One region of the Streptomyces sp. NPDC002754 genome, then DNA from elsewhere that is predicted to be linked to it. Evidence: riboswitches for the same ligand, from Rfam matches in the RefSeq annotation. Region 1 holds a riboswitch; the other holds the start of a gene.

Region 1 (15,593 bases):
CACCGCCGACGACTCGCTCGCGCACCTGCTCGACATCTCCGCCGGCGGCCGCGTCCTGCGCATCGAGCGGCTGCGCCTCGCGAGCGGCGAGCCGATGGCGATCGAGACCACGCACCTGTCGGCCAAGCGCTTCCCCGCGCTGCGCCGCAGCCTCGCCAAGTACACCTCGCTCTACACCGCGCTCGCCGAGGTCTACGACGTGCGCCTCGCCGAGGCCGAGGAGACCATCGAGACCTCCCTCGCGACGCCGCGCGAGGCGGGCCTGCTCGGCACGGACGTGGGCCTGCCGATGCTGATGCTCTCCCGCCACTCGATCGACGGCTCGGGACAGCCGGTGGAGTGGGTCCGCTCGGTCTACCGTGGCGACCGCTACAAGTTCGTGGCGCGACTCAAGCGGCCCACCGACTGACACCGCCGACCCGCCCTCAACTCCCTTGCCCCATAACGGAGTAGACGCTTTCCCGCACGCGGTGTAGCGCAGCTCACATTCTCTGGCTTACGGTCCTCCCGTCGTCGCATGGACGGGGAGGACACACCGGTGCGTACCGCTTCTCCTAGAACCATCATTCTGTGGACCGTCGTCGCCCTGGCGGGCGCGGCCGGCTGGTCCGTACTCGCGCTCTCCCGCGGCGAGGAGGTCTCCGCCGCGTGGATGGTCGCCGCCGCCCTCGGGTCGTACGCCATCGCCTACCGCTTCTACGCGAAGTTCATCGCGAACAAGGTGCTGAAGGTCGACGCGAAGCGGGCCACGCCCGCCGAGCGCCTTGGCAACGGCATGGACTTCCACCCCACCGACCGCCGCGTGCTGCTTGGCCATCACTTCGCCGCCATCGCCGGGGCTGGCCCGCTGGTCGGACCCGTGCTCGCGGCGCAGATGGGGTATCTGCCGGGCACCATCTGGATCATCGTCGGCGTGATCTTCGCGGGCGCCGTGCAGGACATGGTCGTGCTGTTCTTCTCGACGCGGCGCGACGGGCGTTCGCTCGGGCAGATGGCGCGCGAGGAGATCGGCCCGTTCGGCGGGGCCGCCGCCCTGGTCGCCGCCTTCGCCATCATGATCATCCTGCTCGGGGTGCTCGCCCTGGTCGTGGTGAACGCGCTCGCCGAGTCGCCCTGGGGCACCTTCTCCATCGCGATGACCATCCCGATCGCGCTGCTCATGGGCTTCTACCTGCGCGTGCTGCGCCCCGGACGGGTCTCCGAGGTGTCGCTCATCGGCGTCGCGCTGCTGTTGATCGCGCTCATCGCCGGTCGCTGGGTCGCCGAGTCCTCGTGGGCGGACACCTTCACGCTGGCGCCGTCGACGCTCGTGATCTGGATGGTGATCTACGGGTTCGTCGCCTCGGTCCTGCCGGTGTGGATGCTGCTCGCGCCGCGCGACTACCTCTCCACGTTCATGAAGCTCGGCACCATCGCGCTGCTCGCCATCGGCGTCGTGGTCGCGCTGCCGACGCTGAAGATGGACCCGGTCACCGACTTCGCCTCGCGCGGCGACGGACCGGTCTTCGCGGGCTCGCTGTTCCCCTTCGTCTTCATCACCATCGCCTGCGGCGCGCTCTCCGGCTTCCACGCGCTGATCTCCTCCGGCACGACGCCGAAGATGATCCAGAAGGAGACGCAGGTCCGGATGATCGGCTACGGCTCCATGCTGATGGAGTCGGCCGTGGCCGTGATGGCGCTCGTCGCCGCTTCGATCATCGACCCGGGCCTGTACTTCGCGATGAACGCGCCCGCCGGAGTCATCGGCGACAGCGTGCAGTCCGCGTCGCAGGCCGTGGCGGGCTTCGGATACTCGATCTCACCGGCGGAACTCGCGCAGGCCGCGAAGAACGTCGAGGAGGCGAGCCTGCTGTCCCGTACGGGCGGCGCGCCGACCCTCGCCGTCGGAGTCTCGGAGATCTTCTCGCAGGTGACCGGGGGCGGACTGCGCGCCTTCTGGTACCACTTCGCGATCATGTTCGAGGCGCTGTTCATCCTGACCGCGCTCGACGCGGGCACGCGCGTGGGCCGCTTCATGCTCCAGGACATGCTCGGCAACGTCTACAAGCCGTTCAGGAACATCAGTTGGAAGCCGGGGCTCCTGCTCACCAGCGCCGTCGTCGTCGGCCTGTGGGGATACTTCCTGTGGATCGGCGTGCACGAGCCGCTCGGCGGGATCAACCAGCTCTTCCCGATCTTCGGCATCTCCAACCAGCTGCTCGCCGCCGTCGCCCTCGCCGTCTGCACGACGCTGCTCGTGAAGTCGGGGCGGCTCAAGTGGGCCTGGATCACCGGGATCCCGCTGATCTGGGACACCGTCGTGACGCTGACCGCCAGTTGGCAGAAGGTGTTCTCGTCCGATCCGCGCGTCGGCTTCTTCCAGCAGCGCTCCAACTACCAGGACGCCATCGACGCCGGAAAGGTACTGCCGCCCGCGAAGTCCATGGACGACATGCACACCGTGGTCACCAACTCCACGGTCGACGGCGTCCTCACCGCCGCGCTCGCCCTCCTCATCGTCGTGGTGGTTCTCGACGCGCTACGGGTATGTGTGAAGCACGTACGGAACCCGCAGTCGTCCAAGCTGAGCGAGGCGCCGTACGTCGAGTCCACGCTGGTGGCACCGGCCGGACTCGTCCCCACGCAGGAGGAGAAGGCGGAGGCGCGCGATGCCGGCGTCGGCAGTTCTACGGGTGGCTAGGTATGTGCGGTGGTTCGTCCGGGAGTTGACGGACGAGAGCGCGTACGAGCGGTACGTGGCGCACGTCGGGGAAACCCACCCCGGTGCGCCCGTGCCGTCCCGGCGCGACTTCGAACGCATGCGGACGGACCGGCAGGAAGCGGATCCACGACAGGGGTTCCGCTGTTGCTGAACGGGCCCGCGTACCCATCCGTTATCCGGACAGGGGTTCCGTAGATCAAGACTCTCGCTTAGATTTCCCGCACGTTAAGCATGAGATAAGTGGGATCTCTGATCAGCGAGGGGAACGGAACCGCGAATGTCCGATGCGCCGCCTGAAGTGAAACAACCGGTGGTCACGCCGGTCCGCGTGATCATTGCACTGTGTCTGGTCGCACCGTTCGTCGCGATGCTCTGGGTCAGCTCCTACGCCAAGGTCGAACCGACCCTCATCGGCGTCCCGTTCTTCTACTGGTACCAGATGCTCTGGGTGCTCATCTCGACCGCGCTCACCATGCTCGCGTACAAGCTGTGGCAGCGCGATCAGCGCGCCCGTGAGACCTCTCAGGCTTCCCAGGAAGGGGCGGGCGCGTGAACGGCGGCGTCAACGGTGTCGCGCTCACCGTCTTCATCATCTTCTTCGTGGCCGTCACGGTCATGGGCTTCCTCGCCGCGCGCTGGCGGAAGGCCGAGAACGAGGCGTCCCTGGACGAATGGGGCCTGGGCGGCCGCTCGTTCGGCACCTGGGTCACCTGGTTCCTGCTCGGCGGCGACCTCTACACCGCGTACACCTTCGTCGCCGTGCCCGCGGCGATCTACGCGGCCGGCGCCTCCGGCTTCTTCGCGGTGCCGTACACGATCCTGGTGTACCCGCTGATCTTCACGTTCCTGCCGCGCCTGTGGTCGGTCTCGCACAAGCACGGGTACGTGACGACGTCCGACTTCGTGCGCGGACGCTTCGGCTCCAAGGGCCTCTCGCTCGCGGTCGCGGTCACCGGCATCCTCGCCACGATGCCGTACATCGCACTCCAACTGGTCGGCATCCAGGCCGTTCTCGACGTCATGGGCGTCGGTGGGGGTGAGGGCACCAACTGGTTCGTCAAGGACCTGCCGCTGCTGATCGCCTTCGGCGTGCTGGCCGCGTACACGTACTCCTCGGGCCTGCGGGCGCCCGCGCTGATCGCGTTCGTCAAGGACGGCCTGATCTACCTCGTGATCGCGGTCGCCATCATCTACATCCCGATCAAGCTGGGCGGCTTCGAGCACATCTTCGCCGCGGCGAACGACAAGTTCGACGCCGCGAACGACGCGGCGGGCAAACCGGTCGCCGGGCTCGCGCCGGGCTCCTCGGGCACCTGGACGTACGCGACGCTCGCCATCGGGTCCGCCCTGGCGCTGTTCATGTACCCGCACTCGATCACGGCGACGCTCTCGTCCAAGAGCCGCAACGTGATCCGTCGCAACACCACGATCCTGCCGCTGTACTCGCTGATGCTGGGCCTGCTCGCGCTGCTCGGGTTCATGGCGATCGCGGCCGGAATCAAGGTGCAGAACGGGCAGTTGGCGATTCCGCAGCTGTTCGAGGACATGTTCCCCGACTGGTTCACGGGCGTCGCGTTCGCGGCCATCGGCATCGGCGCGCTGGTCCCCGCGGCCATCATGTCCATCGCCGCCGCGAACCTGTTCACGCGCAACATCTACAAGGACTTCATCAAGCCGGACGCGACGCCCGCGCAGGAGACCAAGGTCTCCAAGCTGGTCTCGCTGCTCGTGAAGGTCGGCGCGCTCGTCTTCGTCCTGACCATGGACAAGACGGTCGCCATCAACTTCCAGCTGCTCGGCGGCATCTGGATCCTGCAGACCTTCCCGGCCCTGGTCGGCGGCCTGTTCACGCGCTGGTTCCACCGCTGGGCGCTGCTCGCCGGCTGGGCCGTCGGCATGGTCTACGGCACGCTCGCCGCGTGGGGTGTCGCGTCGCCGACGCAGAAGCACTTCGGCGGCTCGTCGGCGGAGATCCCCGGCATCGGCGAGATCGGCTACATCGGCTTCACGGCGTTCGTCCTCAACATCGTCGTCACCGTCGTCCTGACCTTCGTCCTCAAGGCGGTCAACGCCCCGGACGGCGTCGACGAGACGACCGCCGAGGACTACACGGCCGACGCCGGCGACAAGGGCGTCAAGCGCGACCTGCCGACGGTCGGCGCGGGCGCTGGTCACTAAGCACGCCCTTCCGTACGTGTGTCGGGCCCCTCCGCTTCGGAGGGGCCCGACACATTTTCCGGAAAGCGTTGCGGCCACGGCCCGGGGTCGCGTAACCATGGCGTCGTGATCAGAACAGTGCGCCCCGATGAATACGCCGTACTGGGCGAGTTGAGCGCCCGCGCCTACCTGGGCAGCGGCCTCCTCGCGTTCGGCGAGGACGACTGGTACGCCGCAGAACTGCGCGACGTCGAGAAACGCGCCGGTCAGGCCGAAGTGCTCGTCGCCGAGGACCCCGACGGCCGCGTCCTCGGCGGCGTCACCTACGTCCCCACGCACGACCACCCGTACGCGGACCTCGCGCGCCCCTCGGAGGCCGAGTTCCGGATGCTGGCCGTCGACGTGGAGGCGCGCGGGAAGGGCGTCGGCGAGGCGCTCGTGCGGGCCGTGATCGACCGGGCCCGGTCAGCCGGGAAGTCGGCGGTGGTGCTGTGCACGCAGCCGCTCGCCACCGCCTCCCACCGCCTCTACGAGCGCCTCGGCTTCACCCGGATCCCGGACCGCGACTGGTCGCCGATCCCGGAAGTGACGCTGCGGGCGTACGAGTTGAAGCTGGCGGCAGACTGACGGTTCGGTCGGCCGACACAACATATGGGGCTGAAGCGAAAGCCCGACACAACATGTATGCTCACTCTCGCTGTCACCACAGGGGAATCCGGTGCGAATCCGGAACTGTCCCGCAACGGTGTGCGTAGGCGTACAAAAACGCCCGCGTGAGTCCGATGACCTGTCGACGGCACGCCCGAGCCGACCGGCCCGGGCGTCGAAGACGTCCGGGCCTCGCGGAAAGGGCCGGTGGACGAGGGCCCGCCCTGCGCGTGCGCGGCCCGCGCTGCCACCTCCTCCCCGCAGGCCCGCGGGGCCTTTCGGCACACTCGCGTCTGCCCCGCGGCGTCTGGCACGCACGCTCGCGGCGTTGCCGGACAGACCTAGTAGCTCCGCTACGAGGCCCGTCCGGCGCCTTGCGATCGCACGCACCAGACACCGCGGGGCCGCCCTTCGGGCGACGACGCGAGTGTGCCGAAAGGCCCCGCCCGAGCGAGGGAGAGCCTCCACGTGACCATCGCGCCCGCCGAACCGGTCTCAGCCACCCCCCAGGACGGCCCGGGTGCCGCACTCCTGCGCACCCTGACCGAGCTGACCGCCGACCTCCCCGACGCCGACCCCGGCCGGATCGCCGCCGCCGCGCTGCGCGGCCGTTCGGCGCGGGCCGATGAAGCGGAGCTGCGCGATCTCGCCACCGAGGCCGCCGCCGGACTGATCTCCGAGGACCCCGCCTACTCCCGGCTCGCCGCCCGCCTGCTCACCCGCTCCATCGCCGCGGAGGCCGCCTCACAGGGCGTCACGAGCTTCACCGAGTCGGTCGCCGTCGGCCACCGCGAGGGCCTGATCGCGGACCGCACGGCCGCATTCGTACAGGGGCACGCCGCGCGCCTCGACGCGCTCATCGACGTCGCGGGCGACGACCGCTTCGGCTACTTCGGCCTGCGCACCCTGCACAGCCGCTACCTGCTGCGCCACCCGATCACGCGCTCCGTCATCGAGACGCCGCAGCACTTCATGCTGCGCGTGGCCGCGGGCCTCGCCGAGGACGACTCCACCCGCGCGCTCGACGAAGTGGCCGCCCTCTACGGCCTCATGAGCCGCCTCGACTACCTGCCCTCCTCCCCCACCCTCTTCAACTCCGGCACCCGCCACCCCCAGATGTCGAGCTGCTACCTCCTCGACTCCCCGCTCGACGAGCTCGACTCGATCTACGACCGGTACCACCAGGTCGCCCGCCTCTCGAAGCACGCAGGCGGCATCGGCCTCTCGTACTCCCGCATCCGCAGCCGCGGTTCACTGATCCGCGGCACGAACGGGCACTCCAACGGCATCGTCCCGTTCCTGAAGACGCTCGACGCCTCCGTCGCCGCCGTGAACCAGGGCGGCCGCCGCAAGGGCGCCGCCGCGGTCTACCTGGAGACCTGGCACTCCGACGTCGAGGAGTTCCTGGAACTGCGCGACAACACCGGCGAGGACGCGCGCCGCACCCACAACCTCAACCTCGCGCACTGGATCCCGGACGAGTTCATGCGCCGCGTGAACGCGGACCAGCCGTGGTCGCTGTTCTCGCCGGCCGACGTGCCCGAGCTCGTCGACCTGTGGGGCGAGGAGTTCGACGCCGCGTACCGAGACGCCGAAACCCGCGGGCTGGCCCAGAAGACCATCCCCGCCCGGGACCTGTACGGCCGCATGATGCGCACCCTCGCGCAGACCGGCAACGGCTGGCTGACCTTCAAGGACGCCGCCAACCGCACCGCCAACCAGACGGCCGAGCCAGGCCACACGGTCCACTCCTCCAACCTCTGCACGGAGATCCTCGAGGTGACGGACGACGGGGAGACGGCCGTCTGCAACCTGGGCTCGGTCAACCTCGGCTCCTTCGTCGACACGAAGACCGGCGACATCGACTGGCAGCGCCTCGACGACACCGTCCACACGGCCGTCACCTTCCTCGACCGCGTCGTCGACATCAACTTCTACCCGACCGACCAGGCGGGCCGCTCCAACTCCCGCTGGCGACCGGTGGGCCTGGGCGCGATGGGCCTCCAGGACGTCTTCTTCAAGCTCCGCCTGCCCTTCGACTCGGCCGAGGCCAAGGCCCTCTCCACCCGCATCGCGGAACGCATCATGCTCGCGGCGTACGAGGCGTCGGCCGACCTGGCCGAGCGCAACGGCCCCCTTCCCGCCTGGGAGAAGACCCGCACCGCACGCGGCGTGCTGCACCCCGACCACTACGGCGTCGAGCCCACCTGGCCGGAGCGCTGGGCGGCACTGCGCGAGCGCATCGCCTCCGTCGGCATGCGCAACTCCCTCCTCCTCGCCATCGCGCCGACGGCCACCATCGCCTCCATCGCCGGCGTCTACGAGTGCATCGAGCCGCAGGTCTCCAACCTCTTCAAGCGGGAGACGCTGTCGGGCGAGTTCCTCCAGATCAACTCGTACCTCATCGAGGAACTGAAGGCGCTCGGTGTCTGGGACGCCAGGACCCGCGAGGCGCTGCGCGAGGCCAACGGCTCGGTGCAGGGCTTCACCTGGGTCCCGGAGGAACTCCGCGCCCTCTACCGCACGGCCTGGGAGATCCCGCAGCGCGGCCTCATCGACATGGCCGCGGCACGCACCCCGTACCTCGACCAGGCCCAGTCCCTCAACCTCTTCCTGGAGACGCCGACCATCGGCAAGCTCTCCTCGATGTACGCGTACGCCTGGAAGTCGGGCCTGAAGACCACGTACTACCTGCGCTCGCGCCCCGCGACGCGCATCGCGCGGGCGGCGGGCAACAGCACCGTCCCCGCGCAGACCGCGACGCCGGAGCCGGACGCGGTCGCCTGCTCCCTGGAAAACCCCGAGTCCTGCGAGGCCTGCCAGTGATGTCCACCTCTCCCGAAAAGAACCTGCTCGACCCGGGCTTCGAACTGACCCTGCGCCCCATGCGCTACCCGGACTTCTACGAGCGCTACCGCGACGCCATCAAGAACACGTGGACGGTGGAGGAGGTCGACCTCCACTCGGACGTCGCCGACCTCGCGAAGCTGTCGCCCGGTGAGCAGCACATGATCGGCCGCCTGGTCGCGTTCTTCGCGACGGGTGACTCGATCGTGTCGAACAACCTCGTCCTCACGCTCTACAAGCACATCAACTCCCCCGAGGCACGCCTGTACTTGTCCCGCCAGCTGTTCGAGGAGGCCGTGCACGTCCAGTTCTACTTGACGCTGCTCGACACCTACCTCCCCGACCCGGAGGACCGGACGGCGGCGTTCGCGGCGGTGGAGAACATCCCCTCGATCCGCGAGAAGGCGGAATTCTGCTTCCGCTGGATGGACTCGGTCGAGAAGATGGACCGCCTGGAGTCCAAGGCGGACCGCCGCCGCTTCCTCCTCAACCTCATCTGCTTCGCGGCGTGCATCGAGGGCCTGTTCTTCTACGGGGCGTTCGCGTACGTCTACTGGTTCCGCTCGCGCGGGCTGCTGCACGGGCTGGCGACCGGGACGAATTGGGTCTTTCGAGACGAAACGATGCACATGTCCTTCGCGTTCGACGTGGTCGACACGGTCCGAAAGGAGGAGCCCGGGCTCTTCGACGACGAGTTGGAGCAGCAGGTCACCGACATGTTGCGCGAGGCGGTCGACGCCGAGCTGCAGTTCGGCCGCGACCTCTGCGGCGAGGGGCTGCCCGGTATGAACACCGAGTCGATGCGCCAGTACCTGGAGTGCGTCGCCGACCAGCGCCTCCAGCGCCTCGGCTTCGCGCCGGTCTACGGCTCGGAGAACCCCTTCTCCTTCATGGAACTCCAGGGCGTCCAGGAGTTGACCAACTTCTTCGAGCGCCGCCCCTCGGCGTACCAGGTGGCAGTCGAGGGCTCGGTCGGGTTCGACGAGGAGTTCTAGGCCGCTTCGGTGAACTCGGCGTGGCGGGGCGGCTGTTCGGCGTTCCGCCGCGCCTCGCGGAGCTGGCGGTCGATGCGGCGGTCGTGGGCCATGCCGTACAGGGAAGGGGACGCCAGGAGGAGGAAGACGAAGAGGACGGCGAGGTAGTTCATCGCTGTGTTCATGTCCTCCACTCTCCGCCGGGCCGCGCTCGCGCGGCAGTGGCAGGACCGCCAGCAACCCTCGAATAACTGCCACGTATGCGGCACACTGACAGGCATGCTGAAAAACGTGGCCGCCGTGCTGCTGGACGGCGTGCATCCCTTTGAACTCGGCGTCGTCTGCGAGGTGTTCGGCCTCGACCGGAGCGACGCCGGGCTGCCCGTGTACGACTTCGCGGTCGCCTCCGCCGAGGGCCCCTCGCTCACCACGCACGTACCCGGCATGACGATCTCCACCCCGCACGGCCTCGAACGGCTCGCGGAGGCCGACCTCATCACGATCCCCTCGGCGGGGCGGCGGTTCGGCGAGTACCCGCCGGAGCTGCTCGACGCGCTGCGAGAGGCGGTCGACCGGGGCGCGCGCGTGCTCAGCCTCTGCGCGGGCGTGTTCGTGCTCGGTGAGGCCGGCCTCCTCGACGGACGCCGCTGCGCGGTGCACTGGCGCTACGAGCGCGAGCTCGCCGTCCGCTTCCCGCGCACCCGCGTCGACCCGGATGTGCTGTACGTCGACGAGGGCCCGGTCATCACCTCCGCCGGGACGGCCGCGGGCATCGACGCCTGCCTGCACATCGTGCGGACCGAGCACGGCGCCGAGGTCGCGAACACGATCGCCCGCCGCATGGTCGTACCGCCGCACCGGGACGGCGGGCAGGCCCAGTTCGTGGAGCGCCCGCTGCCGACGACGCGCTGCGACACGGTGGGCGAGGTGCTGTCCTGGATGGAGCGGCACCTGGACGAGCCGGTCACCGTGGAGGAGCTCGCGGCGCGGGCCCACATGTCGCCGCGCACCTTCGCCCGGCGCTTCCAGCAGGAGACGGGCACGACGCCGTACCGCTGGCTGCTGCGCCAACGGGTGCTGTTCGCCCAGGAGTTGCTGGAGCGTACGGACGAGACGGTGGACGCGATCGCCGCGCGCGCCGGGTTCGGCAACGCGGCGGCGATGCGCCATCAGTTCATGAAGGCGCTGGGCACGACGCCCAACGCCTTCCGGAGGACGTTCCGGGTGAGGCTCGCCTCCTAGGCCCTGGTGACGGACGGTCAGCCGCGGGCCTTCACCCGCAGATTCCCGTTCTTGGGGCCGATGGTGATCCCCAGTTTCGCCGTCGCGTTCGTCCCGGGGACCTCTTCGAACCGCCACCGGGACACCAATGTGCCCAGTATCAGGGCGAGTTCGACCATGCTGAAGTGATCGCCGGGGCACTTGCGGTTGCCGGTGCCGAACGGCTGGTGCGCCACGTTCGCCACGTCCGTGACGCGCTCCGGCAGCCAGCGGTCGGGGTCAAAGACGTTCACGTCGTCGAACGAGCGCGGGTCGTGCTGCATCGCGTACGGGCTGTAGACGATGTCCGTCCCGGCCGGAATGCGATACCCACCGAGCACCGTATCGACCGCCGAAACGCGCGTGAATATCCACACGCTGGGGCGAATGCGCATCGACTCGTTGAGAAGGTTCCGCATATATGCGAGTTTCCCGATGTCACCAAAAGCCACCTGCCTGTCGCCACCGGTAGCCGATTCAACCTCTTCGTACAACCGGCTTTCGTGGTCCGGGTGTTCGGCGAGGAGTCCGAGCGTCCATGCCAGCGTCTTGGAGACATTCTCGCCACCGGCCAACAGGAGGGCGAGAACCTGATCGTGGATCTCTTGGTCGGTGACCGCTTCGCCGTCATCGTCGTGTGCGTCGAGCAATGCCGCGAGAAGGTCCCCTGTGTCGATTCCTTCGGCCGCCTGGGCCCTTCGCTCGACGATGATCTCGTCGACCATGCGGTGCAATTCGGCCATGGCCCGCTCGAAGCGCCGATTGGCCGGCAGGGGCAGCCGGTACAGCGGCCCGAAGGAGAGGATCATCCGCCGGTACATACCGGCGAAGACCGTGCCCATGGTCTCGCCGAGGCGGTCCGAGCGGTCGTCCTCCGCGTCGATGTGCAGCATGGCGCGGGCCGTGATCCGGGCCGCGAGGCGGAACATCTCGGCGTTGATGTCGACGGTCTGCCCGTCCTGCCAGCGGTCGGCCGCGGCCTGCGCCTCCTCCGCCATCAGCGACGCGTAGTCGGCCATCCGCTCGGCCCGGAACGCAGGCTGGATGGCGCGGCGCTGGCGCCGGTGCTTCTGCCCGTTGCTGCTCGCCACGCCCTCGCCGAGGAGCACCTCGAGCGCGTCCCACATGGCGCCGCCTATGAGGAAGTCCGGGCTCTTGAGCAGCTTCTCGACCAGCACGGGGTCGCAGACCGCGAAGACCGTCTTGGGGCCGAGCCGCAGCCGGACCACGTCGCCGCCGTCCCGCAGCCGGGTGAGGAACGCCAGTGGGTCGCGGAGCATCTGGGGGGCGTGGCCGAGCAGCGGCGCGCCGCCGGGTGCGAGCGGCGGCAGCGACGCTCCCGCCTGGCCGGGCGCCGGGGGCGGCAGCGTGGATTCCACGGTCATGCGCACTCACCTGCCTGTTCGTGGACCCCCTCGGGGATCCGGTGGGGGGCCTGCCTCGGGACGCGAGCCGCGCCGGGCGCGGTGTCGGCGCCGACCGGCTCGTCACTGACGTACGGCGGGTTGCTGCGGTCCTCCCAGTCGTCGACCTGATAGCGGCCCGATTCGTGGTGGAACCAGTAGACGGAACTGAACCAGTTCCGCATGTTCTCCAGACATGACCTCATGGCCACGGAGAGGTCTTTTCCTTTTTCTCCGAGCGTCTCGACGCCGTCCGCGATGTTCCCGACCTCGATTTCCGCCGCAAGGAAATCGTCGACGCATCCGAGGACTCGGCTACGCACTTCCGCGGCGGCTTGGACGACGGAAAGTCCCTCGTGCTCGATGAGGCTTATCCCGAGGTTGTGTAATTCTTTTCCTGCGAGTTCCTTGGGGAGCGAACAAAGGTCGTTGTACCAGGCAGAGAAGTCCTGGACGGCAAGCGCCGCACGCATGAACGCGGGTGTTTTGCGCACCCACGCGGGGAGTTCGTACTGCGCCGTCGCCTCGAGCAGGTCTATCCAAATCCAGTGCGCGAAGGTCTGCCTGCGCAACTCTATGTACGCGTCGACGTCGGGCACGGTCCCCGTCGTCCGGTTCCTGAACTCCTGGTCGTACGCGTCGATCACCGGGTGGAAATGCCGGGCGAACCGGAGGTTCCAGGTGTGGCTCAGTGAGCCGTAGAACCGCTGGAGGCAGTCGGCGAACCCCGCGACCAGCGGATCCCTGTGGCCCAGGTGGAGTTCGGGCGCCTCGGTCGCCGCGTGCAACTGGGCGACGAGCCGCCGCCAGTTGTCCGCGCGACCGTGGATCACGTCGCGGTCGTGCCGGTCGTCCCAGGCGAAGAACCACGCGCTGTAGTCGCTGATCGTCGCGAGCAGTTCGTCGGGGGCGCCGAGGTAGTAGCCCGCGACGAGGTCCGAATAACACAGGTCGTCGGCGTACTTGGCCACCTTGTCGGGTGGCATGAGCCCCATTTCGAGGAGCCAGGACCTGGTCCTCCCTTGGAGCTTTGGCCAATACGGGTGCAGTCGGCGAGGAAACCCATCCTCGACCACCGGAAGTGCCACAGCCGTCGGAACCGACGTATGTGAGAAAGCAGGCACGTAGTAACCCCTCTCTGTGGCCTGCAGCGCGCGCCTCCCGCTGTGCCGGTCGCGCGCCGTCGTGTAACCCCGCGCTTTCTATTCAGCACCATAACTGACCGCCGTGGGAACAGATTTGCTCCCCTCACTACCCCGCACTTCCTGATTCTTCACGTGCCATGACCGGATTCGGGCGGTACGCGGCCGGGCCGCATGCCTCTGCCCGCACATGCGAACGGCGCCCGGCCGGAGGTCACTTCCGTACCGGGCGCCGCATGACGCCTCAACTCCCTCAAGGGGAAACCACAGTTGCTCAGACGTTGGGGACCACCGGGTAACGCGGCGTCCCCTCCTCCATCTGCTTCAACGCGCCCTTGCGCTCCCGCTTCGACAGCCGGTCGATGTACAGGTACCCGTACAGGTGGTCCGTCTCGTGCTGCAGGCAGCGCGCGAAGTAGCCGGTGCCGCGCACGGTGATCGGGTTGCCCTTCTCGTCCTGGCCGTCGACCACCGCGTAGTCGGGGCGCGCGAGTTCGGCGTACGCCGTCGGCACGGACAGGCAGCCCTCGTTGGAGTCGTCGAGGCGCCGCTGCTCGGCAGGCAGCTCGCGCAGGACCGGGTTGCAGACGACGCCGGTGTGCCGCACGCCGTCGTCGTCCGGGCAGTCGTACACGAAGACCTTCAGGTCGACGCCGACCTGGTTGGCGGCGAGGCCCACGCCCTCGGCGGTGTGCTGGCTCGCGAACATGTCGTCGACGAGCTTCGCCAGCTCGTCGTCGAACGCGGTGACGTCCTTGCACTCCGTGTGCAGCACCGGGTTCCCGACGACAGTGATCGGCCGCGACGCGCCGCGCTCGCGGTACGCGGCCTCCCGCGCCTCGCAGTCCTCGGTGTCGACGACGAATCCCTCGTCGTCGACGGGGAGCACGGCCTCGCCCGTTGCGTGTCGCTGATCGGTGTCCTGCTGAGCCATGACGGGCGTAAGCCTTCCTGGGAAACGGGGTGAGAATGCTGGTTAACAGGGTACGGGGGCCCGGCCGCGCCGCTCAGCACACCTCTTCGAGGTCCCGCCAGTCACGCGAGTCCGGCGAATCCGCGACCCACCCGTCGAGCAACCCCCGCACCAGCGAGGCGGGCGCGGCCACCCCGCACTCCCGCTCCGGCACCCACAACTGCCCGTCGGTCCGATGCCCCAGCGGCCCCGGATGGCCCGGCTCGCTGTGGTCGTGCGGATCGACGTGCGTGCCGTCCCCCTCGTCGGACGGCATCCGCGACTCCGAGCACGTCCGGCAGAGCAGCCGGACGGAGGACGACCAGTCCTCGGCGGCGTAGCCCGCGTCGGCGGCCAGCCGCTCCAGCGCGTCCCGGTCGTCCTCGGTGGCGGCCTCAAGGAGGACCACCCAGGTGGGGACCGGCGAGGGCGCCCACAGCTCGATCTCGTCGAAGACCGGGTACGAGTTCCCGGACGCCGTGGTCCGCTCGCCGTGCGGGACTCCGTCGTGCAGCACGACCTCGCCCCAGCGCCGCCCGGACGACGGCAGCGGGATGGAGAGCAGCTCGATGCGCGCGGGGTCGAGCCTGCGCCCCCACACGACCTCCGCCTCGCCCTCGGGCGAGAGCCGCACGGCGGCGCTCCCGAGGTCCATCCCGGTCGGCTCACCGGCAGCGGCGACGCCGCCCGGCACCTTCAGCCCGTACGCCTGCCAGGCCCTGCGCGCGAGCGGCCAGTCCTGCAGGGCGGTGGCGGCGATGCCCACGTTCCACCAGTCCGGTGCCCCGCCCTCCTTCTCGAGCAGGGCGACGGCCCGCAGGCCGGTCGAGCGGGCCTGCTCCCAGTCGTGCCGGAACTTGTGCAGCAGCGCGAGGTTGAACCAGGATTCGGACAGCCAGGGCTCCAGGTCGGCGGCCCGCGTGAGCAGCGCTCCCGCGTCCTCGTACCGGCCGTCGCCGATCAGCGTGAACGCGCGATCCGTGGCCTGCCGCCAGGAGGCGGAGGGCCGGTGCCGTCCCTTGCCGAAGATCCTCACGATTCCCGCCTGCCGATACTCGAGGCCTGGGCCCCCGGACTCTGAGTCTCTGCGTGTTCCGCGTGCCTTGCCTGTTCTGCGTTTTCTGGGTTGCTTCGCATCCAACCACGTACGTTCGGACGACCGCTCATTACCCATGGGTTACCCAACCGACCCTAGGCTCAGACCGGGGCTCGCGACCACCCTGGCCAGCGCTTCGACGACCTCCGGCTGGTAGTCGCGCCCCGTGGCCAGACGGAGGCTTTCCAGGGCCCTGAGCGGCCCCTGAGGTCCCTGTTCCCTCGCCATCTCGTCGTACGCGTTCGCTGTCCGCACAATCCGGGCGGTGAGCGGCTGCTCGCGGTACGGGTCTGCCTGCCGCTCGACCACCACGGCCACCTGGGTGTCGACCCCGGTCTGGCGGACGACGGCGCCGCCGAGCAGGGCTATCCGGCGCTGCTGGGCGGGCGGCAGCGCGGCGGTGGCGCCCTCGG
Region 2 (15,593 bases), on a different contig from region 1:
GAAGTCGACGCTGGTGTCCTGGGTCAAGTCCTTCAGCAACGAGGTCGTACGCAGGACCGGACGCCGTCCCGTCATCTACACCAACGCGCGATGGTGGAAGCAGTGCACCGGCAACAGCGGGGCGTTCGCCTCGAACCACGCGTTGTGGCTCGCCCGGTACGACCGGAGCGCCGGCGCACTCCCGGCGGGCTGGACCTACTGGACGTTCTGGCAGTACAACGACAAGGGCAGCCTCCCGGGTGATCAGAATCTCTTCAACGGCTCAATGACCCAGCTCAAGCGCTTCGCGCGGGGTTAGTCGAAGGGCCGTCCGAAGCGCCCCGGAGCCCCTGGTTCCGGGGCCGAGGGCGCCTCGAACCGGAACCGGCGGCGCCGCCCCGAGGCAAGCGGAGCGAGACCCCTCCGAATCAGGTCACCGGGGCGCCCGGCCCAGTTCATCTTCCGTTCACTCGGGCTCTTTACGTTCCAAGAACCACTGACGTCCAACCGAAGCCTGGGTAAATGGAACACATCACGCTGCTCCTTGCGATCGTGATCGTTACCGCGCTGGTTTTTGATTTCACCAACGGTTTCCACGACACCGCCAATGCGATGGCTACGACCATCTCGACCGGCGCTCTCAAGCCGAAGGCGGCGGTGGCCATGTCCGCCGTGCTGAACCTCGTCGGAGCGTTCCTCTCCGTCGAAGTCGCGAAGACCATCTCCGGCGGCATCATCAATGAGGACGGCCTCAAGACAGAGGTCATCTTCGCGGCGCTGGTGGGCGCCATCCTCTGGAATCTGCTGACGTGGCTGGTCGGGCTGCCGTCCAGTTCGTCGCACGCGCTGTTCGGCGGGCTCATCGGCGCCGCTGTCATGTCGATGGGCTGGTCGTCGGTGAACGGCGGGACCGTCGTCACCAAGGTGCTGCTGCCCGCGGTGGCCGCGCCGCTCGTCGCCGGTATCGCCTCGTTGCTGGCCACCCGCCTGACGTACCGCATCAGTAAGAAGACGGACCAGAAGGCGACCGCGAAGGGGTACCGCGCCGGGCAGATCGCCTCCGCCGGGCTCGTATCGCTCGCGCACGGCACGAACGACGCGCAGAAGACGATGGGCATCATCACCCTCGCGCTGATCACCGGCGGCGTCATCGGGCACGACGCCGACCCGCCGCTGTGGGTCATCGTCTCGGCCGGTATGGCCATCGCCCTCGGTACGTACCTGGGCGGCTGGCGCATCATCCGCACCATGGGCAAGGGCCTCACCGAACTCGCGCCGCAGCAGGGCTTCGCGGCGCAGACCAGTGCGGCGACCGCGATCCTCGCCTCCTCGCACCTGGGTTTCTCGCTCTCCACCACGCAGGTCTGCTCCGGCGGTGTGATGGGCGCGGGCCTCGGCCGCAAGGGCGGCGTCGTCCGCTGGTCGACCGCCACCCGGATGTTCATCGCGTGGGGCCTGACCCTGCCGGCCGCCGGCCTGGTGGGCGCGGGCGCCGAGTTCCTGACCAAGCAGGGCGCGTGGGGCATCGGCCTCACCGCGGCGCTGCTCGTGACCGGCTCGGCGATCATTTGGAAGCTCTCGCGTCGCAACTCCGTCGACCACACCAACGTCACGGCGGACGAGCCGCACGCCGCCCCCGTGCAGGAAGCGCAGGAGGCGCAGGAAGCCCCGGGCGTCGTCACCGCCGCGATCGCCTCGGTCACGCCGCCGCCCGCGGGCACGGTCGAGTCGGCCGAGTCCGAGGCGAAGATCACCGACCGGCCGAAGGCCGGAGCGGTGAACGATCCCGCGCGCCCCGCCGGCGCCACGCTGTAGTCAGCGCTGTAGCTCAGAAGGAAGCAGGCAGGAATGAAGATCGACTGGGCGGCCCTCGGCTCCGTGTTCGGCGTCTCTCTCGTGGTCACCGTGGCCCTCGTCGGCCTGTTCACCCTCGGCATCGTGGGCCTCTCCAAGCGGGAGTCGGCGGCGCGTGACGGTGGCTCGGCCGCGGTCGCGACATCAGGGGCGTATGCCTGCTTCGCGCTGTGCGCGGCGGCCGTGGCCTACGGGATCTATCTGATCGTGGCCTGAGGCGACATCAGGGCCCTTCGGGGGCGGGGTGCGGGGCGTTCGGCGTCCCGTGCCCCGCCTTCGTGCGTACGCCTCAACAGCAAGTTGACGTGCCAACTCGCAGCGTGGTGGACTTCCCCCGCCATATACGGCAGCAGTTGAGGAAGCCGGTGCGAATCCGGCGCGGTCCCGCCACTGTGAGCCCCCTCCTTCGAAGGGGCGAGCCAGGAACTCTCGCTGCCGGTCTCGTCGAACCAGGGCGTGGACACCCTGAGTGAGGACACCTACCGCCATGCTTGCCCCACGCGGCAACTGGCGGCGCGAGCGCGTGTATGCGTGCGGTGCCGCCGCCGGGATCTTCGCCGACCTTCTTCTTGGCGATCCGCGCCGTGGGCATCCCGTCGCCGGATTCGGGCGCGCCGCCGGGGCCGTCGAGCGCGGGCTGTGGCGTGACCACCGTGGCGCGGGCGCCCTGCACACCGTGGTGTGTGCCGGAGGCGCCGTCGCTCTCGCCGCCGCCGCGACCCGTGTCGTACGCCGCTCCCCCGCCGCGTCCCTCGCGTTGACGGCCGCCGCCACCTGGGCCGTCGTCGGCGGCACCTCGCTGGGCCGCGAGGCCCGCGGCGTGGGGTCCGCGCTCGATGCCGGAGACGTGGAGCTGGCGCGGGAGCTGCTGCCCCGGCTGTGCGGCCGTGATCCGCAGGGGCTCGACGCCGACGGGATCGCGCGCGGTGTCGTCGAGTCCGTCGCCGAGAACACCTCCGACGCGGTCGTGGGCGCGCTCGTGTGGGGCGCGCTCGGCGGAGTGCCGGGCCTGGTCGCCTTCCGCGCCGTGAACACGCTCGACGCGATGGTCGGGCACAAGTCCGCGAAGTACCGGCGGTTCGGCTGGGCCTCGGCCCGCCTCGACGACGTGGCGGGCTGGCCGGGGGCCCGGCTGACCGGTGTCCTCGCCGTCCTCGCCGGTGGCAGGCCCCGGGAGGCGCTGGACGCGTGGCGGGCGGACGCCGGGCGGCATCCGAGCCCGAACGCCGGTGTCGTCGAGTCCTCCTTCGCGGGCGCGCTCGGGGTGCGGCTCGGCGGGACCCTGGCGTACGGCGGGCGGGTCGAGCACCGGCCGGTGCTGAACGCGCCGGGGCGTGCGGTCGAGGTACGTGATGTGGATCGGGCCGTGCGGCTGTCACGGCGGGTGTCTCTGTTGGCGTTGGGAGTCTGTGTGGGTGCGCGACTGGTACGGGCGCGGGTGCGGCGATGAGCGGGCGTGGAGACGGTGTTCGACGAGGCGGCGGGCTGCTCGTCGCCGGGACGACCTCCGACGCCGGGAAGAGTGTCGTCACCGCCGGGATCTGCCGGTGGCTGGTGCGGCAGGGCGTGAAGGTCGCGCCGTTCAAGGGGCAGAACATGTCCCTGAACTCGTTCGTGACCAGGGAGGGTGCCGAGATCGGGCGGGCGCAGGCCATGCAGGCGCAGGCCGCGCGGGCGGAGCCGAGCGCGCTGATGAATCCGGTGCTGCTCAAGCCGGGGAGCGATCGCAGTAGTCAGGTCGTGCTCATGGGCAAGCCTGTCGGCGAGTTGAGTGCCCGGGGGTATCACGGGGGGCGTCAGGCGGCGCTGCTCGACACCGTGGTCGGGTGTCTGGAGGAGCTGCGGGCCACGCATGACGCCGTGATCTGTGAGGGCGCGGGCTCGCCCGCGGAGATCAATCTGCGGCGGACGGACATCGTGAACATGGGGCTTGCGCGGGCCGCGCGGCTTCCGGTGCTTGTGGTCGGCGACATCGATCGGGGTGGGGTCTTCGCCTCGTTCTTCGGGACGACCGCGCTGCTGGCTCCCGAGGACCAGGAGCTTCTTGCCGGGTATCTGGTGAACAAGTTCCGGGGTGACGTGAGCTTGTTGGAGCCCGGTCTCGACATGCTCAAGTCCCTTACGGGGCGGGACACTTACGGGGTGCTGCCGTTCCAGCACGGCCTCGGCATCGACGAGGAGGACGGGCTTCGGGTGTCCCTTCGGGGTGCCGTACGGGAGTCCGTCGTGGCGCCGCCCGTGGGCGAGGACGTGCTGCGGGTCGCCGTGTGCGCGGTGCCGTTGATGTCGAACTTCACCGATGTGGACGCGTTGGCCGCCGAGCCGGGTGTCGTGGTGCGGTTCGTGGACCGGGCCGAGGAGCTCGTCGACGCGGACCTCGTCGTGGTGCCGGGGACACGTGGGACGGTGCGGGCGCTTGAGTGGCTGCGGGAGCGAGGGCTTGCGGAGGCTTTGAGGCGGCGGGCGGCCGAGGGGCGGCCCGTGCTCGGTATCTGCGGCGGGTTCCAGTTGCTCGGCGAGTCCATCGAGGACGAGGTGGAGTCGCGGGCCGGGGTCGTCGATGGGCTCGGGCTGCTTCCCGTACGTGTGCGGTTCGAGGCGGAGAAGACGCTTGCGCGGCCGGCCGGTGAGGCGCTCGGCGAGTACGTCGAGGGGTACGAGATTCATCACGGGGTCGCCGAAGTGCTGGGCGGAGACGCCTTCTTGGACGGGTGTCGGGTCGAGGGCGTGTGGGGGACGCACTGGCATGGGTCGTTGGAGGCGGATGGGTTTCGGCGGGCGTTTTTGCGGGAGGTGGCGGCGGCTGCCGGGAGGCGGTTTGTGCCGGCGGCGGATACATCGTTCGAGGCGTTGCGGGAGGAGCAGCTTGATCGGCTGGGGGATTTGATTGAGCGGCATGCCGATACGGGTGCGCTCTGGCGGTTGATTGAGGGGGGCGCCCCTGCGGGGTTGCCGTTTGTGGCTCCCGGGGCGCCGTCGTGAGATTTCGCCCCCGCCGCCGCTTCCCGTCCCGTCCCTGGGGGCTGCGCCCCCTCGCCCCCCAAAAGATTGCGCCCCGCGGCGGAGCCGCATATAGGCACAGTCCCGCGCCCCTAATCGTGGAGGTCAGGTTTCGATGAGTACTCCCTTTCCGTTCACTGCCGTTGTCGGGCAGGACGATTTGCGGCTTGCGTTGTTGTTGAATGCTGTGTCGCCCGCCGTGGGGGGTGTGCTCGTGCGGGGGGAGAAGGGGACGGCCAAGTCGACCGCCGTGCGTGCGCTGTCCGCGCTCATGCCGGGCGTCGACGTCGTCGCCGGGTGCCGGTTCTCGTGTGATCCGGCGGCGCCCGATCCGGGGTGTCCCGACGGGCCGCACGGCGACGCCCCGGGCGACCAACGGGACGCCCGGATGGTCGAGTTGCCGGTCGGCGCCTCGGAGGACCGGCTCGTGGGCGCGCTCGACATCGAGCGGGCGCTCTCCGAGGGCGTGAAGGCCTTCGAGCCGGGGCTGCTCGCCGATGCGCATCGCGGGATTCTGTATGTGGACGAAGTCAATCTGCTGCATGACCACCTTGTTGATCTGCTGCTCGACGCCGCCGCCATGGGCGCCTCGTACGTCGAGCGCGAGGGTGTCTCCGTACGGCATGCCGCGCGTTTCCTTCTCGTAGGGACGATGAACCCCGAAGAGGGCGAGCTGCGGCCGCAGTTGCTCGACCGGTTCGGGCTGACCGTGGAGGTTGCGGCGTCGCGCGAGCCGGAGCAGCGGGTGGCGGTCGTCAAGCGGCGGCTCGCCTATGACGACGACCCCGAGGGGTTCGCGGGCACATGGGCCGACGAAGAGGCCGACGTGCGGGAGCGGATCGTCGCCGCGCGTGAGCTGCTGCCCCAAGTGCGGCTCGGTGACCGGGCGTTGACGCAGATCGCGGCGACGTGCGCGGCCTTCGAGGTGGACGGCATGCGCGCCGACATCGTGATGGCACGCACGGCCACCGCGCTCGCCGCCTGGGCGGGGCGTGAGGACGTGCTGGCGGAGGACGTGCGGCAGGCCGCGCTGCTCGCGCTCCCGCACCGCAGGCGCCGGAACCCCTTCGACGCGCCGGGGCTCGACGAGGACAAGCTCGACGAGACGCTGGACGAGTTCGGTCCCGAGGACGAGCCGGAGCCGGACCCGGAGTCGGGCCCTGACCCTGACCCTGACCCTGATGATGATCCGGACGGGCCCGGCGGGGGTCCCGACGGTGGTGGTCCCGGTGGTGGTGTGCCGCCGCAGGACGGGCCTCACGACGCGCCGCAGGAAACGCAGGACCCGCAGGATGCCCCGGCCGGTGACAACCGGGAGGACTCCCCCGAGACCGAGGAGCCCGCCGCCGCCCCGGCAGCCGGTGGCGGAGCCCGTGAGCAGAAGCCCGTGGCGGCCGGTGAGCCCTTTCGTACGAAGATGTTGAGCGTGCCCGGCCTCGGCGAGGGCGCGGCGGGGCGGCGGTCGCGGGCGCGTACCGAGCACGGTCGCACCACGGGGGCGACGCGGCCCCGTGGCGCCCTGACGAAGCTGCACCTGGCGGCGACCGTGCAGGCCGCCGCCCCGCACCAGCGGGCGCGTGGCCGCTCGGGCCGGGGGCTCGTCGTACGCCGTGACGATCTGCGGCAGGCGACCCGCGAGGGGCGCGAGGGGAACCTCGTGCTGTTCGTGGTCGACGCCTCGGGGTCGATGGCGGCGCGGCAGCGGATGACCGCCGTGAAGGGCGCCGTGCTGTCGCTGCTGCTCGACGCGTACCAGCGACGGGACAAGGTGGGGCTCGTGACCTTCCGGAAGTCGGCGGCCGAGGTCGCGCTGCCGCCCACGTCGAGCGTGGACGCGGCGGCGAGCCGCCTGGAGTCGCTGCCGACCGGAGGGCGCACCCCGCTGGCGGCCGGTCTGCTGAAGGCGCACGACGTGCTGCGTGTGGAACGGCTGCGGGATCCGGCGCGGCGCCCGCTGATGGTCGTCGTGACCGACGGGCGGGCGACGGGTGGGCCGGAGCCGGTGCAGTTGGCGGGGCGTGCGGCCGGGCTGCACGCCGCCGAGGGGACGGCGAGCGTCGTCGTCGACTGCGAGACCGGCATGGTGCGGCTCGGGCTCGCCGGGGAGCTGGCAGGACGGCTCGGCGGCACCGCCGTCACGCTGGACGAGCTGCGGGCGGATTCGATCGCCGGGCTCGTGAAGGACGTCACTGGAACGCAGAACACCATCAGGAAGGCCGCTTAAATGCCGCAGGGACAGCCGAGCGTCGTACCGAACGACGGGCTGACGACACGTCAGCGTCGCAACCGCCCACTGGTGTTCGTGCACACGGGCATCGGAAAGGGCAAGTCGACGGCCGCGTTCGGGCTCGCGCTGCGTGCCTGGAACCAGGGCTGGCCGATCGGGGTGTTCCAGTTCGTCAAGTCGGCGAAGTGGAAGGTCGGCGAGGAGAACGCGCTCAAGACGCTCGGCGCGAGCGGCGAGGGCGGCACCGTGGCCTGGCACAAGATGGGCGAGGGCTGGTCGTGGGTGCAGCGCGACGACCAGGCCGACAACGAGGAGAAGGCGCGCGAGGGCTGGGAGCAGGTCAAGCGGGACCTGGCCGACGAGACGTACAAGCTGTACGTGCTCGACGAGTTCGCCTATCCGATGCACTGGGGCTGGATCGACGTCGACGATGTGGTCGAGACGCTGCGGAACCGTCCCGGGCAGCAGCATGTGGTCATCACGGGCCGCAACGCCCCTGAGAAGCTGGTCGAGTTCGCGGATCTCGTCACCGACATGTCGAAGGTGAAGCATCCGATGGACGAGGGCCAGAAGGGCCAGCGGGGCATCGAATGGTAGGTCCGCAGACTACGCGGCCCGTGGACGTGCCCCGCCTGGTCGTCGCCGCGCCGGCCTCCGGGACCGGCAAGACGACGGTGGCGACGGGGCTGATGGCGGCGTTCGCCGAGCGTGGGCTCGCCGTGTCGCCGCACAAGGTGGGGCCCGACTACATCGACCCCGGCTACCACGCGCTCGCGACCGGGCGGCCGGGGCGGAACCTCGACGCGTACATGTGTGGGCCCGAGCTGGTCGCGCCGCTGTTCGCGCACGGGGCGGCGGGGTGTGAACTCGCGGTCGTGGAAGGTGTGATGGGGCTCTTCGACGGGGCGTCGGGGGAGGGTGAGCTGGCCTCGACGGCGCATGTCGCGAAGCTGCTGAAGGCGCCTGTCGTGCTCGTCGTCGACGCGTCGTCGCAGTCGCGGTCGGTGGCGGCGCTCGTGCATGGCTTCGCCTCGTTCGACCCCGAGGTGCGGCTCGCGGGCGTCATCCTCAACAAGGTGGGCTCCGACCGGCACGAGGAGTTGTTGCGCGAGGCCATGGAGGAGGTCGGGGTTCCGGTGTACGGGGCGTTGCGGCGGACTCCGCGGGTGGCTACGCCGTCTCGGCATCTGGGGTTGGTCCCGGTGGCCGAGCGGAGCACGGAGGCGGTGGACTCTGTGGGGGCCTCGGCCGCGATGGTGCGGGAAGGGTGTGACCTGGAGGGGTTGTTGGGGCTGGCCCGTAGCGCGCCGCCGCTTTTGACGGAGGCGTGGAGTCCTGGCCCGAGCGGGGTTGACGTCTCGGGGCTCCGCCCCGGACCCCGCGCCTCAAACGCCGGCGGGGCTGGATCTGTTGTCGCGGTTGCTGGTGGCGCCGCGTTCACGTTCTCGTATGCCGAGCACACGGAGTTGTTGCGGGCGGCGGGTGCCGAGGTCGTGGCGTTCGATCCGTTGCACGACGAAACCCTTCCGGAGGGCACGGCGGCGGTCGTCATCGGTGGCGGCTTCCCCGAGGTCTACGCCCCCGAGCTGTCGGCCAACGAACGGCTCCGCAAGGCCGTGGCCGAACTGGCCAGGTCCGGCGCCCCGGTGGTCGCCGAGTGCGCGGGGCTGCTGTACCTGTCCCGTTCGCTCGACGGGCGGCCGATGTGCGGGGTGCTCGACGCGGACGCGGAGATGTCCGGCCGGCTGACCCTCGGCTACCGCGACGCCGTCGCCGTCACCGACAGCGTGCTCGCCCCCGCCGGGGCCCGGCTGCGCGGTCACGAGTTCCACCGGACCATGCTGGAGCCGGGCGCGGGGCCCACGCCCGCGTGGGGCATGCGGCTGCCGACGCGGCGCGTCGAGGGCTTCGTGCAGGGCGGTGTGCACGCCAGCTATCTGCACACGCACTGGGCGGCGCGGCCGGACATCGCGCACCGCCTGGTCCAGTGGAGCGGCGCACGGTGAACGGGTCAGCCCGCGATGCCCACCACGAGCCAGATGAAGGCCACCCCCGCGACGGTGCACAGCAGCGTCGACCGGGCCGGGTGCTCGTGGTGGGCCTCCGGGAGGATCTCGGCGGCGGCCAGGTAGAGCAGCACGCCGCCGAAGAAGCCGAGATAGCCGCCGAGCAATTGCTCCGGAATGGTGAACAGGAGCGTGGACGCGGCGCCCACCACCGGAGCCGCGGCGTCCGCGAACAGCATGATCAACGCCTTGCGGCGGGCGTTCCCGTAGAGCCGGGTGATCGTGTACGTGTTGAAGCCGTCGGCGAAGTCGTGGGCGACCACGGCGACCGCCACGGCCGCGCCCATGCCGCCGCCGATCTGGAAGGCCGCGCCGATCGCCATGCCGTCCATCAGGCTGTGCCCGACCATCGCGGACGCCGCCGTGAGCCCCACCTCGGGGGCCCGGCCGCCCGACGCCCCCTCCTCCGCCCCGTGGGCGGCCTGGCGGCGGGCCAGCAGGTGTTCCATGATGTGCGCCCCGAGGAACCCGGCCACGAACAGCAGCAGCGCCGCCGGCACCCCGTGCACCTCGCTGCCCGCCGCCTCCAGGGCCTCGGGCAGCAGGTCGAGGCCGACCACGCCGAGCATCAGGCCACCGGCGAGGCCGAGCACCAGGTGGCGCCGGTCGGTGACCCGCTGCGCGGTCCAGCCGCCGACCAAAGTCATCAGGAAGGCGCTCAGCGCCACGATCACGGCCATGGCCCCTTGCTAACCCATCCGGGGGCCTCCCCGCACATCCTGCGCGGTGTCGTCGTCGGTGTCGGCGCCCGGTCCGGGGTCTCGGCGGACGAAGTGCTCGGGCTCGTCCGGGCCGTGCTGGCCCAGGCGGGCGCGACGGACGTCCTGGCGCTCGCGACGGTCGACACGAAGGGCCGGGAGCCCGGCATCGTCGCGGCGGCGCGGGCGCTGGGCGTGCCGCTGGAGACGTACGACGCCGAGCGGCTCGCCGCCGTGCCCGTGCCGCATCCGTCCGCGCGGGCCCGCGCCGCCGTGGGCACCCCTTCGGTAGCCGAGGCCGCCGCGCTCGTACGCGGTGGTGAACTGCTCGTCCCGAAGCGGGCGTCGGCCGGGGCGGGCGGGGGTCCGGGGCGGGTGACGTGTGCGGTGGCACGGCCCGGGTAGGGACCGGCCCGGCTTCGCCGCCGCTCTCTGTCCCCCCCGGATTCCTGGATCCCCCTCTCGATCTCCCGCAAGGAGCCCGTCCCCATGCGCACCCCTCCCCCGGCCCTGCTCGCCGCCCTGGAGCAACGGCTCGACGACGTTCTGAGCGGCGGCCCCCGCAGACCGCGCGACCGGGCCGATGTGACCGTGCTGCTCGTCGGGGACGGCTCGGCCGACTCCGCGGTCAACGCCGAACTCGCCGCCGCCGCACGGATGTTGTGGGAGGGCAGCGGCTACGCGGGCGTGGAACCGGCGTATGTGTCGGCGGCGCCCGACGTGCCGGCGGGGCTCGACCGGTGCGCGGCGCTCGGCGCGCGGCGGGTCGTCGTGCTGCCCTACGGGGCCCTGCTGTCGGAGCGGTGCCACACGCAGGCCGTGGGGTGGGCCGCGGCCCATCCCGAGGTCGACGTGCGGTGCGCGGCCGCCCCAGTCGTGGCGGGGCCGGTCGGTGGGCCCGATCTGCGGCACCACGGGGACGCCGAAGTCCGCGACGACGGCGAGAAGTTGACGGATCTCGCGGTGAACGTGCGCACGGGCACGCCGCCGTCCTGGCTGCGGGAGCACATCGCCGGGTCACTGGACGGGCTCGCGGCGTATCCGGACGGGCGGGCCGCGCGGGCCGCGGTGGCGGCGCACCACGGGGTGCCGGTGGAGCGGGTGCTGCTCACGGCCGGTGCGGCGGAGGCGTTCGTGCTGCTCGCGCGGGCGCTGCGGGTGCGCAGGCCCGTCGTCGTGCACCCGCAGTTCACCGAGCCGGAGGCCGCGTTGGAGGACGCCGGGCATGCGGTGGGGCGGGTGCTGCTGCGGGCGTCGGACGGGTTCCGGCTCGATCCGGCGCTCGTACCGCACGACGCGGATCTGGTGGTCGTGGGGAACCCGACGAACCCGACATCGGTGCTGCATCCGGCGGATGTGCTGCGGCAGTTGGCGCGGCCGGGGCGGTTCCTGGTGGTCGACGAGGCGTTCATGGACGCGGTGCAGGGCGAGCGGGAGTCGCTGGCCGGGCGGACGGATGTGCCGGGGCTCGTGGTGCTGCGGAGCCTGACGAAGACGTGGGGCCTGGCGGGGTTGCGGGTCGGGTACGTGGTGGCGGAGCCGGAGGTGGTGGCGGAGCTGGAGCGGGCACAGCCGTTGTGGCCGGTGTCCTCGCCCGCGCTCGTCGCTGCGCAGGCGTGTGTGTCGGCGAGGGGTGCCGCGGAGGCGGCGGATGCGGCGGACGCCGTTGCGGCGGACCGGGGGTATTTGGTGGGGCTGCTCCGGGGGTTGGGCCCGTACGGGGTTTCCGTGGCCGGGGCGGCGGAGGGGCCGTTCGTGCTGGTGCGGGTACCGGGGGCGGGTGTGGTGCGGGAGCGGTTGCGTTCGGCCGGGTTCGCGGTGCGGCGCGGTGACACGTTTCCCGGGCTGGGGGCGGACTGGGTGCGGGTCGCGGTGCGGGACCGTTCCACGAGCGACAGTTTCGTCGCGGCGTTGGCCGGGGTGTTGCGCACCGCCGGGTAGCCGCCGGGGCCATCAAGCGCCGCGGTGCGGGTGTGCGTTTTAAGCCCCTGCGGCGATTGAGCAGCGAGGGCCGGGGCGGAGCCCCGAAGCCCCGGCGCCGCGGGGGCTCAAAAGATTGGGGCTCTGCCCCATACCCCGCTGCTCAATCGCCGCAGGGGCTTGATTTGCCCACCCGACCGCAGGGGCTTGATTTGCCGGCCCGCACCGCAGGGGCCTGATTTGCCGGCCCGCACCGCAGGGGCTTGAAGTGCTCGCGGCCCGCGAACAGTTACGCCCGGCCCCGGCCCCGGCGCGCCAGCGCCACTCCGGCGCCGCCCGCCAGCAACAGCACAATCGCCCCGCCCGCGATGTACGGCGTCGACTCGTCGCCGCCCGTCTCCGCGAGGTCCCGCGGCTGCGGCTGGGACTGCGGCTGTGTCTTCTGGACGGGGGCGTCGGCCTGCTCACCCTGGGGCTTCGGCGCGGGCGCAACCGCCTTCGGCGTCTCGCACGTGGCCTCCGCGAGCGTGACCTCGCCGTCGACCTCGGCGACGTTGAGGTTCAACGGGTTGACGTGGACCTTGAGTTGAAGGGCGGAGGCCGCGGCCGTGGTGTCCGTCCTGGAGCGGTTGGAGAGGCCGAGCGTCACCTCGCCGACCTCGGGGATCTTGATGGACGTCGTGCCGCCGGTCGACAGCGTGGTCTTCTTGCCGAGGATGGTGACGCCGCCCAGCAGGTTCGATTCGGCGACCGGCTTCTCGCCCGCCACGCACAGCGCCTTGGACGTGACCTGGTCGACCTCGATGAGGGAGAGCAGCGGCAGGCCGGGGACGTGGACCTTGGCGTGGGCGAGCTGCGTGAAGCCCTCCGCCTTCGCACCCTCGACCGTCGCCTTCGCCTTCGCCACGTCCGCGCGCAGCACGCTGAACGGCTGCCCGTCGTCGACCCCGTCCAACGTCGCGGTCAGCGCGGTCTTGTCGGCGCTCTTGGGCGCCTGCACCTCGTTCAGCGAGACCTTGAGCGGGACGTTCACGGTCTTGTTGAGGAGCGATACGTCGAGTCCGGTGCGGAGCACGACGGCTCCGGCCTTGCCGCCGCTGTGCTCGGTGGCCGCGGCTGGGCCCGCGGTCGCGAGCACGGTGGGGCCGAGGGCGAGCGCGGTGACGGCCGCGGTCGCGGCGAGGCGGCGGGCGGGTGTGCGCAGGGTGGAGCTGGGCATGGCGGTGGGACCCCCAAGTACGAGCCGGGACCGTGCGTGACGGGACTGCACGGAACGGGCCGGGACGGAAACAGACTGAACGAGACGGAACGGGACGGAACCGTCTCGAGTGGTCATCGGTAAGGGAATCTTTACGCACTGAGAGTGAACGGGCGGCCACGTTCATCGAGTTCACTCCAAAGTGGCGTTTCCGTGCACGCCTTCGAATCACGTAGATCACGTGGCCCGTACGTCCCACCGGTCCCGCCGCCGCGTCAACCCGCTCAGCCCACCACGGTGCCCCGCAGCACGATCCTGCGCGGCGCCGCCAGCACCCGTACGTCCTCGCGCGGATCCGCCCCGTAGACCACGAGGTCCGCGGACGCGCCCTCCTCAAGGGCGGGGCGGCCGAGCCAGGAGCGCGCGCCCCACGCCGTCGCCGAGAGCGCCTCGACGGGCGGGATGCCGGCCTTCACCAGCTCCTCGACCTCGCCCGCCACCAGGCCGTGCGCGAGGGAGCCGCCCGCGTCCGTGCCGACGTAGACCGGGATCCCGGCGTCGTAGGCGTTGCGGACGGTGTCGTAGCGGCGGTCGTAGAGGCGCCGCATGTGCGCGGACCACTCGGGGAACTTGCTCTCGCCGCCCGCCGCGAGCTGCGGGAACGTGGCGATGTTGACGAGGGTCGGGACGATCGCGACACCGCGCTCCGCGAACAGCGGGATGGTGTCGTCGGTCAGTCCCGTGGCGTGCTCGATGCAGTCGATGCCTGCCTCGACGAGGTCGCGCAGCGAGTCCTCCGCGAAGCAGTGGGCCGTGACGCGGGCGCCGAGGCGGTGCGCCTCGGCGATCGCCGCCTCGACGGCCTCGCGCGGCCAGCAGGCGCCGAGGTCGCCCGTCGCCCGGTCGATCCAGTCGCCGACGAGCTTGACCCAGCCGTCGCCGCGCCGCGCCTCCTGGGCGACGTACGCGACGAGTTCCTCGGGCTCGATCTCGTGCGCGAAATTGCGAATGTAACGGCGAGTGCGGGCGATGTGCCGGCCGGCGCGGATGATGCGCGGCAGGTCCTCGCGGTCGTCGACCCAGCGGGTGTCGGAGGGCGAGCCCGCGTCGCGCAGCAGCAGCGTGCCGTGGTCGCGGTCGGTCAGGGCCTGCTTCTCCGCGGTCTCGGCGTCGACGGGGCCGTGCGTGCCGAGCCCGACGTGGCAGTGCGCGTCGACGAGGCCTGGCAGCGCCCAGCCCTCGACGGTGGTGACGTCGAGGCCCGCCGTCACCGGTCGTTCGTATGCGATCCGGCCGTCGACCACCCACAGTTCGTCGCGTACGTCGTCGGGCCCGACGAGGACCCGGCCCTTCACGTGCAGTACCCCGCCCATACTCATGCGCGCAGCCTATGAGGCGGTCGGTACGCTCGACACCGGCACCCGTACGAACCCGTGAGCGAAGAGAGCACCACCGTGACGCATCCGTTTCTCGACCTGACCCCGTTGAGCGCCGAGCACTTCGCCTCCATCGAGGACCGGGTGGCCCGGCTGATGGACACCTCGCAGGATGTCGTGATCATGCAGGGCGAGGCGCTGCTTCCGCTGGAGGGCGCGATCCGCGGGGCCGCGAGCCCCGGCACGGTGGCGCTGAACGTGATCACCGGTCCGTACGGGCAGACCTTCGGCGACTGGCTGCGTGACTGCGGCGCCACGGTGCACGACCTCGCGGTGCCCTTCCACACGGCTGTCACCGCCGAGCAGGTCGGGCAGGCGCTCGCCGAGCACCCGGAGATCGACTTCGTATCGCTGGTGCACGCGGAGGCCGCGACCGGGAACACCAATCCGGTCGCCGAGATCGGTGAAGTGGTGAGCAGGCACGGCGCGTTGTTCTACCTGGACGCCGTCGCGTCGATCGCCGCCGAGCCGGTGCTCCCCGACGCGTGGGGCGTGGACCTGTGCGTGATCGGCGCGCAGAAGGCGATGGGCGGCCCGGCCGGCGTCTCGGCCGTCTCCGTGAGCGCGCGGGCCTGGGAGCGGATGGCCGCCAACCCGAACGCGCCGCGCCACTCCTACCTCTCGCTCCTCGACTGGAAGCAGCGGTGGGTGGACGGCGGGCGCAAGGCGCTGCTGCACGCGCCCGCCCAGTTGGAGATGCTCGCCCTGGAGGCGTGTGTGGAGCGCATCGAGGGTGAGGACCTGGACGCCCTGATGGCGCGGCACGCATCGGCCGCCGCCGCCACCCGCGCCGGAACGCTCGCGCTGGGCGGTGGACTTGAGCCATACGTCCACGAAGCCCGCGACGCCGCCCCTGTCGCCACTACACTTCGCGCGCCCGCCGGTACGGACGCCCGTGAGCTGGTGGCGCGGGCACTGGCGGTGGACCCGGTCCTTCCGCTGGTCGCGGGGGGCGGCTCGCTCGCGCAGGAGATGATCCGCGTCAACCACTACGGTCCGCAGGCGACCCGCGGCGTCGTGCAGTCCTCGCTCGCCGCGCTCGGCGGGGCGCTCGCGGAGGCCGGCTTCGAGGTGGACCTGGAAGGGGCGCGAAAGGCGGTCGCGGCCGCCTGGGAATAAGCGCCCCGGCGCATGAACCGGCGCACTCGACCGTAGGCGCCGTCCCTTTTCGGGGCGGCGCCTTTGTTTTTATCCAAGAATTCTTCAGGCAGAATT

What was found. A riboswitch is a leader RNA that binds a small molecule or an ion and turns the genes downstream of it on or off. The one in region 1 is predicted to bind cobalamin.
Positions count from the first base shown of each region.
Region 2: linked by a shared signal. The riboswitch ahead of ACWD2L_RS12410 (cobalamin biosynthesis protein) and the one ahead of ACWD2L_RS21880 (ribonucleoside-diphosphate reductase subunit alpha) in region 1 are both predicted to bind cobalamin.

Region 1 is NZ_JBSFVM010000010.1:131,816-147,408, reverse strand. Features, by position in the region: gene ACWD2L_RS21910 (GntR family transcriptional regulator) at 1-409, shown strand, start outside; gene ACWD2L_RS21905 (carbon starvation CstA family protein) at 539-2,680, shown strand; gene ACWD2L_RS21900 (YbdD/YjiX family protein) at 2,649-2,852, shown strand; gene ACWD2L_RS21895 (DUF3311 domain-containing protein) at 2,979-3,254, shown strand; gene mctP (monocarboxylate uptake permease MctP) at 3,251-4,879, shown strand; gene ACWD2L_RS21885 (GNAT family N-acetyltransferase) at 4,985-5,485, shown strand; cobalamin riboswitch at 5,537-5,667, shown strand; gene ACWD2L_RS21880 (ribonucleoside-diphosphate reductase subunit alpha) at 5,975-8,332, shown strand; gene ACWD2L_RS21875 (ribonucleotide-diphosphate reductase subunit beta) at 8,332-9,348, shown strand; gene ACWD2L_RS21870 (hypothetical protein) at 9,345-9,512, opposite strand; gene ACWD2L_RS21865 (GlxA family transcriptional regulator) at 9,607-10,569, shown strand; gene ACWD2L_RS21860 (cytochrome P450) at 10,587-11,972, opposite strand; gene ACWD2L_RS21855 (terpene synthase family protein) at 11,969-13,114, opposite strand; gene def (peptide deformylase) at 13,407-14,066, opposite strand; gene ACWD2L_RS21845 (tetratricopeptide repeat protein) at 14,140-15,120, opposite strand; gene ACWD2L_RS21840 (HD-GYP domain-containing protein) at 15,262-15,593, opposite strand, start outside.
Region 2 is NZ_JBSFVM010000004.1:63,514-79,106, forward strand. Features, by position in the region: gene ACWD2L_RS12395 (lysozyme) at 1-298, shown strand, start outside; gene ACWD2L_RS12400 (inorganic phosphate transporter) at 502-1,794, shown strand; gene ACWD2L_RS12405 (hypothetical protein) at 1,828-2,049, shown strand; cobalamin riboswitch at 2,135-2,282, shown strand; gene ACWD2L_RS12410 (cobalamin biosynthesis protein) at 2,321-3,283, shown strand; gene ACWD2L_RS12415 (cobyric acid synthase) at 3,280-4,815, shown strand; gene ACWD2L_RS12420 (putative cobaltochelatase) at 4,949-7,057, shown strand; gene cobO (cob(I)yrinic acid a,c-diamide adenosyltransferase) at 7,058-7,657, shown strand; gene ACWD2L_RS12430 (cobyrinate a,c-diamide synthase) at 7,651-9,066, shown strand; gene ACWD2L_RS12435 (ZIP family metal transporter) at 9,072-9,806, opposite strand; gene ACWD2L_RS12440 (cobalamin biosynthesis protein) at 9,813-10,229, shown strand; gene cobC (Rv2231c family pyridoxal phosphate-dependent protein CobC) at 10,314-11,765, shown strand; gene ACWD2L_RS12450 (SCO1860 family LAETG-anchored protein) at 12,034-12,963, opposite strand; gene ACWD2L_RS12455 (amidohydrolase family protein) at 13,227-14,321, opposite strand; gene ACWD2L_RS12460 (pyridoxal-phosphate-dependent aminotransferase family protein) at 14,397-15,497, shown strand.